DNA from 2 places in the Thalassotalea maritima genome. Region 2 is predicted to be linked to the other one. Evidence: predicted binding sites of a transcription regulator. Region 2 holds the regulator's gene; the other holds the start of a gene.
The links. Region 2 encodes ArgR, which controls arginine synthesis, uptake and breakdown. Its sites were predicted from a motif close to ANTGAATANNTATTCANT; they were not measured.
Positions count from the first base shown of each region.

Region 1: argC (N-acetyl-gamma-glutamyl-phosphate reductase) is a predicted target of ArgR. The motif match lies at 5,099-5,116, and genes of this name have one in related genera.

Region 1 covers NZ_CP166919.1:224,749-231,178, reverse strand. The annotation lists gene argH (argininosuccinate lyase) at 1-842, opposite strand, end outside; gene ACAX20_RS01005 (argininosuccinate synthase) at 844-2,058, opposite strand; gene ACAX20_RS01000 (ornithine carbamoyltransferase) at 2,078-3,013, opposite strand; gene argB (acetylglutamate kinase) at 3,069-3,866, opposite strand; gene argC (N-acetyl-gamma-glutamyl-phosphate reductase) at 3,859-4,884, opposite strand; gene argE (acetylornithine deacetylase) at 5,152-6,309, shown strand; gene metF (methylenetetrahydrofolate reductase) at 6,337-6,430, opposite strand, start outside.
Region 2 covers NZ_CP166919.1:489,455-495,884, reverse strand. The annotation lists gene rsmA (16S rRNA (adenine(1518)-N(6)/adenine(1519)-N(6))-dimethyltransferase RsmA) at 1-207, shown strand, start outside; gene apaG (Co2+/Mg2+ efflux protein ApaG) at 220-606, shown strand; gene ACAX20_RS02160 (symmetrical bis(5'-nucleosyl)-tetraphosphatase) at 628-1,434, shown strand; gene ACAX20_RS02155 (Dyp-type peroxidase) at 1,535-2,458, shown strand; gene argR (transcriptional regulator ArgR) at 2,583-3,053, opposite strand; gene mdh (malate dehydrogenase) at 3,338-4,276, shown strand; gene ACAX20_RS02140 (redoxin family protein) at 4,421-4,882, opposite strand; gene ACAX20_RS02135 (hypothetical protein) at 4,882-5,208, opposite strand; gene ACAX20_RS02130 (ammonium transporter) at 5,729-6,430, opposite strand, start outside.

The DNA of each region.
Region 1 (6,430 bases), 260 kb from region 2:
GGCATCAATGAGCTACCTGAGGTTACCTGATCGCCTAAGGTGATAAAATTGGCTTCGCCAGAATTAAAAAAGATTAAATCCTCAGCAAAGCGTGATAAATGCATCATGCCTGTGGATGCGGCAAACAGTAAATCAAGCACATAGTCTCTATCTGATACCGCGTCTAACGAATTCATACACGGGCCATCAAAGCCAAGATCTTGCGCCAGTTCATGACGATCTATATCGTAGGCGGTACCCGCTAAAGCCCCGCAACCTAATGGCGATTGATTCAACCGCACTCTGGCATCTTCTAGGCGCGACACATCTCGTTTAAGCATTTCCACATACGCCATACACCAATGAGCAAAACGAATCGGTTGCGCACGTTGCAGGTGGGTATAACCGGGTAATATATGTTGTTTGTTGTTGTCGGCTAAGTTTAACAGCTCACTAATACAACTATTAAGCATATCAACCAAGGCATCCACTTGAGTGCGCGCCCATAAGCGTAAATCAGTGGTTACTTGATCATTACGGCTACGCCCAGTATGCAGCTTGCGCGCTACATCACCCACCGCATCAATCAATGCCAGTTCCACAAAACTGTGAATGTCTTCAGCGGTCGACTCACTAAAATCAACCTCACCATGTTCGACCTTAGCGGCTAAGTCCAATAACGCTTGCTCTAGTGTTTGCTGCTCTTGGCTACTGATAACCCCAGCTTTGCAAATGGCTTTCGACCAACCAATCGAGCCTTGAATATCTTGATGTACTAACACATGGTCAAACGCCAGCGAATCATTAAACGCCTTAAATTTGTCACTACTGCCAGCCTGAAAACGGCCTCCCCATAATGCCATATCACACCTCCTGCTGTTTTAGCGCTTTAATGCGACTAGCCAGACTGAACAAACGAATAAAGCCTTCGGCGTGTTTTTGATCGTAAACATCGTCAGCGCCAAAGGTAGCAAACTCTTCCGAATACAAACTGTTTGGTGAACGACGCTGGGTCACCACTGCTTGACCTTTGTACAATTTAACCACCACATCACCAGTCACTTGTTCAGCAAAACTTTGACAAGCTGCAAGCTGTGCTTTGGCGAGCGGCGTAAACCAGCGACCGTCATAAATAACATGAGAAAACTCTAGACCAACTGACTCGCGAAATTTTAATGACTCTTTATCTAAAATCAGCGTTTCCAAACCTTTATAAGCGGCCATTAACACAGTGCCACCTGGGGTTTCATAGCAACCGCGAGACTTCATGCCCACTAAACGGTTCTCGACAATATCTATACGACCAACGCCATGCTTACCCGCCTTGTGATTTAAATATTGCAATGCTTGATAAGGGCTTAAATGCTCGCCATCAACACTGACCAACTCCCCCTTAGCAAAGCTCAATAGCACAGTTTCAGGCGTATCCGGTGCTTCAAGCGGATCGGTGGTCATGGTCCATACCTCTTTTGATGGCTCACACCATGGGTCTTCTAACTCGCCGCCTTCATGAGAAATATGCCAAGCGTTGGCATCACGGCTATAAATTTTTGTTAAGGAAGCTGAGCAAGGAATATTGCGCGTTTCTAAGTATGTTAAAAGGTCTTCACGTGAGACCATATCCCATTCACGCCAAGGGGCAATCACTTTAAGCTGTGGTGCCAGCGCGGCAAAACAGGATTCAAAACGCACCTGATCATTGCCTTTGCCGGTACAACCATGACACACCGCATCGGCGCCCACCTTTAAGGCAACCTCGACATGGGCTTTGGCAATCACTGGCCGTGCCATTGAGGTACCAAGTAAATATTGCCCCTCGTAGACGGCACCAGTTTTTAAAATCGGATAAATATAATCTTTAACAAACGCTTCTTTTAAGTCGACTACATGGCATTCTGATGCACCTGACGAAATGGCTTTTTCAACAATACCATCGAGCTCTTCCTCGCCCTGTCCCACATCAGCACAAAAGGCGATGACCTCACAGCCATTGTAGTTTTCTTTTAACCACGGAATGATGGCCGAGGTATCTAAACCACCTGAATAGGCTAAAACGACTTTTTTAATATCATGATTCATTGCTGTTTCCCTACATTCATTACGATTGTTGATTATTTGCCAAAGGCGTTAGCAAGCTTAGTAACAAAGCATTTTGTGCCCACATGCGATTTTCGGCCTGTAACATGGCGATAGATTTATTCGAGTCGAATACTTGTGTGGTCACTTCTTGCTCTAAATGCGCTGGCTGGCAATGCATCACCGCCTGCGCCCCGGATATCTGCATAAGCTGCTCATTGACTTGATAAGGCATAAAGGTTTCGAGGATTTCTTCAACCTTAGTACTGTCACCCATGGAGATCCACGTGTCGGTGTAAATAACTTGTTGATCACTTGCTGCGTTAACATCGGTACTTACCAGCACTTTGCCACCATTTTCTGTGGCCAATTGCTCTGCTGTGTCAATCATCACTTGGCTCGGACCATGCCCTTGTGGTGTTACCACAGTGACATGCGCGCCGAGCACAGCGCCCATTAACATTAACGAGTTACTGACATTATTCGCGTCGCCGATGTAACACACTTTTAAGCCTGCAACTGTGCCAAAGGTTTCGGTTAATGCCATGTAATCAGCCAATGCTTGGCAAGGGTGATACAAGTCACTTAATGCATTAATGACAGGAATATTGGCGTGTTCGGCCATCTCATCGAGAACCGATTGCTTAAACACACGGGCAATAATGGCATCGGCCCAACACGCCAAGTTTTGCGCAACATCTTTAATGCGCTCACGCTCACCAAGTTGACCATTTTGTTGGCCAATATAGAGCGCATGACCGCCCATTTTGTTGATACCAATATCAAAGCTGATGTGAGTGCGTAGCGACGGTTTTTCAAACAACATCGCGACCGACTTGCCTGCCAATGCATTGCTATAAGCTTGTGGATTAGATTTAATGGCAATGCCTTTAGCAATAAGGCTTTGCAAAGTGCTTTTATCCTGATAATGATCAGCGAGATAATGTTGTAACGACATAAGGTTATTCCTGTAATAAATTAATTCGGTTTAGTAAAAATGCGTCTTGATGAAATTAGCTGTTAGGAATAATGCGGGTGCCGATTGAATCACCGGTGGTTAGCGCAAATAATTGCTCCGGTGTTTTCCAACTGGCAACCGCGATACTTCGTCGTAAATGATTCGCCGCCACAAAAGCGGCATTGACTTTAGCCACCATACCGTCAGTGATCACACCATCACTGATCAGTTGTTGTGCCATATGGTGATCGAGGGAGGTTAGATATTGTTGATCTGCACCTTTTACGCCGGCAACATCGGTTAATAACACCAACTCACCATCAACAAGCTGAGTAATAGCAACCGCTGCATCATCGGCATTAACGTTGACCAACTGGCCATCAGCTAAAGCGCCAATAGAATTGAAAATAGGCAATACATTGGTTGCTAATAAGGTATTTAACAGGGCACCTTCACTAGGGCTTGGTATGCCAACACAACCTAAGTGTTCTGCAGCAGGTATACATGACAATGTTTGACCATCGTGCAACGCCAAGCCTACTGCGCTAAGTTGCTGATTATTGGCTATAGCAACGATTTGTTTATTAACCGTTCCAGCCAAGGCGCCCGCAATGATCGGCATATGAGCCTGCTCGCTAACCCGCAAGCCATCGACTTTATGGCTGATGAAACCCGCTTGCTGCAACATAACATCGGCAACGCAACCACCACCATGAACAATCACCACCGCTTGTCCATGTTGTTGTAATTTTGCGACTACGCAAAATAATGAAGTTAAAGCCTGATCAGACTGAGCGATAGCGCCACCAATCTTAATCACCAGTGGCTTGCTTAAACATAATGAGTCAGCCATGGTTGCCTCCAACTAATGCCTGTGTTGGTGCGAAACCATAACGAATATTAAAACACTGTACCGCTTGCGCCGCAGCACCTTTTAACAAATTGTCGATAGCGCAACTTGCCACCAATACCTGTAACTTAGCATCGTACTGCCAATGTAAATTAGCAAATGGTGTATTGGCGACGTCATCAACCTGTGGCCAACTTGGCATTAAGCGAACCAATGGTTGATGTTGATAATATTGCTGATATAACGCGTTGATATCGTCCGTAGTAATACCTTGCTTAAGGCGCATGGTTACGGTCGCTAGCAAACCACGTTTAAACGGGGCGATATGCGGATTAAAGATCACCGAACAGCCTGCTTGTTGGCTAATTTCAGGTTGATGGCGATGTTGCAACACGTTATACGCTTTTAAACTGAGCTCATTAAAACTGGTGGCAAGGCTGGCTTTACGACCTGCGCCACTGACACCGCTAATACCATTGATTACTGTGATGCTGTTATCGTCGAGTAAATCGGCATCAGCCATAGGTTTAATAGCTAGCAAGCTCGCCGTTGGGTAACAACCGGGGACGGCTATGATATTACTAGCAGCTATCGCTTGTGCGTTAAATTCGGCCAAACCATAAACCGCCTCAGCCAAAAGTTGTGGGTACTGGTGAGTGAAGTCATAGTGTTGGGGATAATCGTCTACATCCTTGAGACGAAAAGCCCCTGACAGATCAAACACTTTAATATCGGCATCGATAAACGGTTGCGCCCACTGTGCAGAGTATTCATGTGGGGTTGCGAAAAATACCGCGTCAATTTCAGATTGGTTAGCATTTAACCAAGCAATATTAAACGCTTGTAAAGGGATGTCACAAATACCATGCATCTGCGGATACAACTGGCTAAACGGCTGATTTTGCGATTCGCTGTGTTCGGAAACCAACAAAGCTAAATCATCTACCTGAGGATGATTAATGAGAATTTTAACGAGTTCGGCGCCAGCGTAACCACTAGCACCGATAACAGCTATTTTCATATTTTTTATATCTCGCAATTTTATTCATAAATCGTCTATCCATGGTAAGTCAAATTAAGTCGATGCTGAGCCATTAAGACATGACACCAAACAGTATCAAACAATTAATTAATAACTAACCTAAGCTTATCTATTGCATTATTGACGATTTATTAATAACTTGATTAACAACTTCTTAAAAAAGATAACAACACAAAAATAATAATGCAATATTTTTGCATAACTATTTAACGACCAAGGTGCGCAAAAGTTAATCAAAGGATAGCTATGGCAATCGAAAATACCTTACCCAATTTAGAAAATGCGCTAAGTCAGTTGATTGCTACGCCTTCTATTAGCGCCGAAAGCGCTCAGTTAGACCAAAGCAATCAAGCCATCATTAACTTGCTCGGTAACTGGTTTGCTGATTTAGGTTTTACAATTGATATTCAGCCAGTACCGCACACCCGAAATAAATACAACTTACTGGCTAAGATAGGTCACGGTGAAGGCGGTTTATTATTGGCTGGGCATAGTGATACCGTGCCATTTGACGAACAAGGCTGGCACAGCGATCCTTTTAAGGTAAGCGTTAGAGATAATAAATTTTATGGTCTTGGTACGTGTGACATGAAAGGTTTTTTTGCCTTTATATTGCAAGCATGTAAAGCCGTCGATTTAACAAAGCTGAAAAAGCCTTTATATATCTTAGCAACCGCCGATGAAGAAACCTCTATGGCCGGTGCGCGATTCTTTATCAAGCAACAATTAGTTAAACCCGATGTGGCCATTATTGGCGAGCCGACCAAATTAAAGCCGGTGATCATGCACAAGGGTCATATGTCACATCGAATTTCGGTAACTGGTAAATCTGGCCACTCGAGTTTGCCGGATCATGGTGTTAATGCTATCGAGATCATCTACCAAGTTATTGGCCGGTTACTTAACTTTAAGCAACATTTAGCAAATACCTATCAAAATAAAGCATTCTCAGTGACTGAGCCAACATTGAATTTAGGGGCTATTCATGGCGGTGATGGAGCCAATCGCATTTGTGGTGAATGTTATCTGGATATCGATTTGCGCGCCTTACCCGGCATTAAAGACGATGAGTTAGTCGCTTGGTTAGCTGACGCCATTAAACCCATCGCCGATCAATATCCGGGTCGCATCAATATTCGTGAACTACACCTGAGTTCGCCGGCGTTTGCCGAACGTGCAGATAGTGAGCTTGCGCAAACCGCCAAAACAATATCAGGTCATTGTTGCCAAGCAGTTAATTACGCAACCGAAGCGCCATATATTCAGCAACTTGGTTGCCAAACCATTGTATTAGGCCCCGGCTCAATTGAGCAGGCACACCAAAACAATGAACATTTGGCATTTGAGCAAATTAAACCCGCAGAGCATATGTTGCTGCAGTTTATTCATCACTACTGTGGCTAATACTGCGCTAACAAGGACTTAAAACGCTTAACTTTGCGGTTTAACGCCTAACGTATGGCAAATTGCGTAGGTAAGCTCTGAACGATTGAGGGTGTAAAAATGAAAGTCATTAACCCCTTCG
Region 2 (6,430 bases):
CCTGCGAAAGATATCAAATGGTTGAATCGAGTGTGTACAGAAGCATTTAATCAGCGTCGAAAAACCATACGTAATAGTTTTAAAAAGCTCATTTCGGCAGAGCAATTAGAAGCCTTGGGAATCAATCCAGGTTTACGTCCAGAAAACATCAGCTTGCAAGAATATGTAAATATTGCTAATTATTTAGCTGATAATCCTGTTGAGTAGCGTATCACTATCATGAGCAGTAGCGATCCCGGCAAATTAGTGAAAGTCGCAACCACGGTCGACTTTATTGAAGAGCAAAGCGATTCTTATCAGCATCGCTTTGTCTTTAGTTACACAATAACAATTGAAAACAATAGCGACCTGACGCTGCAATTGATGTCTCGTAGCTGGCTCATCACCGATGCCAATGGCCAACAAGTATCCGTTGAGGGGGATGGTGTTGTCGGCCAACAACCGATATTACAGCCTGGTCAGCGTTACCGTTACTCAAGTGGCTCGATCATAAAAACACCTATTGGCACCATGGAAGGCTTTTACACTATGCAAGATATGGACAATCAACATTACCGAGTGGATATTCCTGTATTTAGTCTCGCTGTACCAAACGTTGTTAATTAATTTAGAGCACAATATACAGCTATGGCTATTTACTTAATCGGTGATGTACAGGGGTGTTATACCGCGTTACAACAGCTTGTTGATACGATTCACTTTAATAAAGATACAGATCAACTGTGGTTTTGTGGTGATCTCGTCGCTCGTGGCTCACAGTCATTAGAAACATTACGCTTTATAAAATCGCTTGGCGATAGCGCCAAAACCGTGCTTGGCAACCATGACTTGCACTTAATTGCCACCTACCATGGCATTGGCAAGGTAAACCGTAAAGATAAACTTGAAGCCCTGTTAAACGCTGACGATTGCCACGAATTAATCGATTGGTTGATTGCTCAACCATTAGTGTTAGCGTTACCAGATTATAGTGGTTACCTTTCTCATGCTGGCTTACCGCCTGAATGGGATGCCGATACAGCATTGTTGATGTCGGATTTTGTGCAAAAAAAATTAGCCAGTAAAAAGCGCAAGCGCTGGTTACGCAAAATGTACGGTAATCTGCCAGCAAAATGGTGTCATGCTCACTCTGACATAGAGAAGTTTCGCTTTTCAATCAATGCATTGACAAGAATGCGCTTTTGTTACCAAGATGGTGCACTGGAGTTTTCTAGCAAAGCATCGCCGAGTGCGAATACCGATAAACATCTGCAACCGTGGTTTGAACTGCATGGCGATTTAAGTCAATCACCTTGGGTTTTTGGTCATTGGGCGGCACTGCAAGGGCAAGCTTCAAACCCGCATGTCTTCGCTTTAGATACCGGTTGTGTATGGGGCGGTACATTAACAGCGTTACGTTGGCACGATAAACAACTGTTTTCGGTTCCGGCTTAATTACTTTATATCAAGCTACTGTTCTTTAAAGCTTTTCTAATGGTCCATTAATTCATATACTTAGACCATCCCGTGCAACAAGAAGTTAACACAAGTCCTTATGGCAATAGAACAATTTGGTATTTGCGCCGAGCCGAACCTGCACAGCTATTATTTACTATTCAATGTAGTTGATAATAAAAATCGTTTTATCCGCAAAACCTTAGCTACCCTCCCTGAACTGTTTGAACAATATGACGATCAGTTTTCTGAGGCGAACCTAAATACCGTTATTGCAATCGGAGCGACATATTGGGATGAGTATTACCCCAAGGCTAGACCTAGTGAGCTAAAGCCATTCGCTCATCTGCAAGTGGATGATCGAATTGCGCCGGCTAATAACTTTGATTTGTTTATTCAAATCCGCAGCGATCGTGCTGACGTTAATCACCTTGTTGCTAGCAAAGTATGTAGCATGCTCAATGACGCGGTCGAGCTTGTCGAACAAGTTAAAGGCTTTCGCTATCTTGATGGTCGTGATCTAACAGGGTTTGTTGATGGTAGTGAAAACCCTAAAGGTATCGCCAAGCGCCAAGTCGCGCTGGTTAATAAGCCCAGCGATGACATGGATAAAGGCAGCTACTTACATATTCAACGTTACCGCCACAACATGCCACTATGGGATAGCATCAGTGTACAGCAACAAGAAGACATTATTGGTCGCACAAAGCGTGATGATATCGAGTACCCGAGTGCCGACAAAGCCCCCACTGCTCACACTAAACGTACCAATTTAAAAGATTTAAATGGTAATACCATGGAAATCTTACGTCAAAGCATGCCTTATGGTCATATGAAAACACAAGGACTGTTCTTTGTGTCGTTTTGTCATACGCCAAAACATTTTGAAATTCAGCTAAAAAGTATGATTGAAGGGGATGAACACGGTAACTTCGATCATTTACTAAAATATACCCAAGCAGAAACCGGGGCGTCTTTTTTCGTGCCATCTCGTGACTTACTGGAAAAAGCGGCAACTATGTAGTCATCGGCATTAGTCTTGGTGTTTACACCAATGACACTAAGTTTGTGCCCAACTCAGAGTTAGGGCAGAGGCATTAAAAAAGGCACTTAAGTGCCTTTTTCGTATTCGCGTCTTACTGCTGTCATTACTGCATTTTTTGAAATAGCAAAAATAATCTGTCTTTTATCGGTTTAATATCTTTTACCGACGTTGGCGAAATAAAAATCGTGTCATCACCGGCGATGGTTCCTAATACACCATCGGCTTTACCTAACGAGTCTAGTAAGCGAGCAATTAATTGAGCTGCGCCAGGGCTGGTGCGAACAATGATCATCACTTCGTTGCTCTCGATATCCAAAACCAACTGCTTCAATGGACTTTTAGCGGTTGGCACGCCAAGCTCAGCTGGTAAACAGTAGACCATTTCTTGACGTGCATTGCGGGTGCGTACCGCGCCAAACTTGCTTAACAGGCGAGATACTTTTGATTGGCTTACGTTGTCAAAGCCTTGCGCCTTGAGGGCGTCAACAATGTCACCTTGTGAGCCAAATTGTTCTTGTTTTAATAATTCTTTAAAAGCATTTAATAATGCTTCTTGCTTTTGTTGTGTACTCATACACTCTTCTTGTCTGTCGATTTTTATTCTACATGGGGATATTTATTGGCATTGCAATAATATTTGCCTTAATCGTAGTAGCAGGTTTTGTAAGTGTTCAGATTAGATTACAAAATTACCATGCCAAAACGCCAATATCATACCATCTAAGCCGTTTGAATGACAAAATTGTTTGTATTTTCAGCCGTAATTTTGGTATGGTTTGGGCACAAAAATTTAAAGTATTTGCTCGACCTGCAACCTCGGTTTTTGAGCAAAAAAACATCATTAATTGGAGATCTTCAATGAAAGTAGCCGTTTTAGGTGCAGCCGGTGGTATCGGTCAAGCATTATCACTATTGTTAAAAACTCAACTACCTGCTGGTTCTGAATTATCGTTATACGATGTTGCACCAGTTGTTCCTGGTGTTGCTGTTGATTTGTCTCACATCCCAACTGACGTTACTGTAAAAGGCTACGGTGCTGACGACTTAGCCACGGCACTTCAAGGTTGTGATATTGTTATTATCCCTGCTGGTATGCCACGTAAGCCGGGTATGGATCGTGCTGATTTATTTGCGGTAAACGCAGGTATCGTAAAAACATTAGCTGAAGGCATCGTTGCCAACTGTCCAAAAGCACTTGTTGGTGTTATCACTAACCCGGTAAACGGCACTGTACCAATCGTTGCTGAAGTATTCAAAAAAGCAGGTACTTACGAAGCAAATCGCGTATTTGGTGTTACCACTCTTGACGTTATCCGCAGCGAAACGTTTGTTGCTGAGTTAAAAGGCAAATCTACTGCAGACGTTAAAGTACCAGTTATCGGTGGTCACTCAGGTACAACTATCCTACCTCTACTTTCACAAGTTGAAGGTGTTGAGTTTACTCAAGAAGAAATCGATGCATTGACACCTCGTATCCAAAACGCCGGTACTGAAGTTGTTAACGCAAAAGCGGGTGGCGGCTCAGCGACACTTTCTATGGGTGCTGCTGCAGCTCGTTTCTGTATGTCTCTAGTTCGTGGCTTACAAGGTGAAGAAGGTGTTGTAGATTACGCATACGTTCAAGGTAACACCGGCGATGCAGAGTACTTTGCACAACCAGTACGCCTTGGTAAAAACGGTGTTGAAGAGTACCTATCATACGGTGAACTAAGCGCATACGAGCAAAAAGCAAAAGATGACATGCTAGCGACCTTGAATAAAGATATTCAAGAAGGCGTAGACTTTATCAACGCATAATGAGCTATAGCGACAAAGCTTATTAATAAGCTTTAGCAATAAAAAACCGAAACATCACGTTTCGGTTTTTTATTGCCATTTGATACTGATACGATGACTCACTTATTAAACCAGTCATTGATTCAGAACTTATCGCATTGCCGTTTATTGCGCTAGCAAAGCAACAAGTTCAGCCTCATACTCATCCTGGCGCTCTGGTTGAAAGCCAACATGCGCTTTTACCGCTTTCCCTTGGCGATTATAAATATAACTGCTGGGCATGCCTTTTAAATCAAACTTACGAGCTATCAGACTTTTAGGGTCATAAATAACGGTAAAATCTGCAGGCGTTTGTCGCAAAAACTCATCAGCGAACGACCTTTCCATATCTAAATTAATGGTAACCACTTTCAAGCCTCGTTCTGCATATTTTTGCTGCATCTTATTCATCCATGGAAAAGACTGTTTGCAGGGGATACACCAAGAAGCCCAAAAGTCGATATATACTACCTTGCCTTTGTTCTCCTGCATTAGTTGCTTAAATTGTTCGATACTGGCTGAATTAGCGTAACTCTGAGTAGAAAAAACGCTCAATAACAGCATTAACATTGGCGCGACTCTTAGCACTAGTTGGCTCCTGTTTGTGGTTTTTGTTCGCTCGATTGCAATTTGCGGATCACTTCATCAACAGAGGTTTGATTATTACAACGTTGGTCAGTTTTATCATCTCGATAATAACGAATATCAATGCAATCTTTTTGGTAACGTCGTTCAAGCTCAGTGCGCTTTATCAGGTTATTTTTAGCGTTAGATATTTGTCGTTGTAAAGATGTGCAATGTTGACGTTGTTCGGCCGTATACACGACATCTTCACATGCGTCTTGCTGCCCTGTTGAACACGCCGTTAAACATGTCATTATAACCAGCGGAACGGTTATTGAAATGGTTTTCATAAATACGATCCTGTTTTACTTGTTATCTTCGAAAATGGAGCGTTTATATCAATTACTTGTCGCACGATTGATATTACTACTAAGACTATCAGTTGCTTAAACATCGAGCAAATACACTTTCATTAATACCAATCACATTAAGTTATTGCTCACTCAGTGAGAATTTAAAGGCTTTGATTGCAGAGAATGGTTATTCCATTGTCAAAATCAGTTACGCAGCATAAAAACCTTTAAAACTCACCCGTAGGGAGTTTACCAGAGGCCCATTTACGACCCTAGATTTCATTAATATAGAATGACTATATCAATGAAATCTATGTTGTAACTGAACCTCTGCCCTAACTCTGAGTTGGGCACAAACTTAGTGTAATTGGTATAACACGTACTAGCCGTTCTAGTCGCAAATAGCCGTTACACAAAAAGATCAGCGTCAGCGGCAGTGTTGCCTGTCATCATAAAAAAAGGGGAGCTTTTAGCTCCCCCGTTAATTTAACAACGCGTCGTTATTATTGTTAGGAGCTTAGCCCTTCAGTGATACAAACTCTGGATAGGCTTCAATGCCACAATCCGATTTGTCAACGCCATTGTATTCTTCTTCATCGCTAACACGGATACCCATGGTTTTCTTCAATACTAGCCATACCGCAAAGCTTGCTGCGAACACCCATGCAAAGATAACGAATGCACCGTACAACTGCGCACCAAATGTTGCGTCACCATTGCTAAACGGAACAACCATAAGAGCGAAGAAACCAACCACACCATGCACTGATATTGCACCAACTGGATCGTCGATTTTTAACTTGTCTAGAGACGTTATTGACAATACAACTAGCATACCACCTAGTGCGCCTAATAAACTGGCAAATAACGGTGATGGCGATAATGGATCTGCAGTGATTGTAACAAGACCGGCCAATGCGCCGTTTAAGATCATAGTTAAATCTGCTTTACCCCAAATAGCTTTGTTCAGTAGTAATGCAGCTACGGCACCCGCGGCGGCGGCGGCATTCGTGTTTAAGAAAATTTGACCTACCGCAGTCGCATTTTCAGCATCAGAAACAAGTAGCTGTGAACCACCGTTAAAGCCGAACCAACCCATCCATAGAATAAATGTACCTAATGTGGCTAATGGCATGTTTGAACCAGGAATTGGGTAAATCTCGCCGTTTTTACCGTATTTACCTTTACGTGCACCAAGCAGTAATACACCCGCTAATGC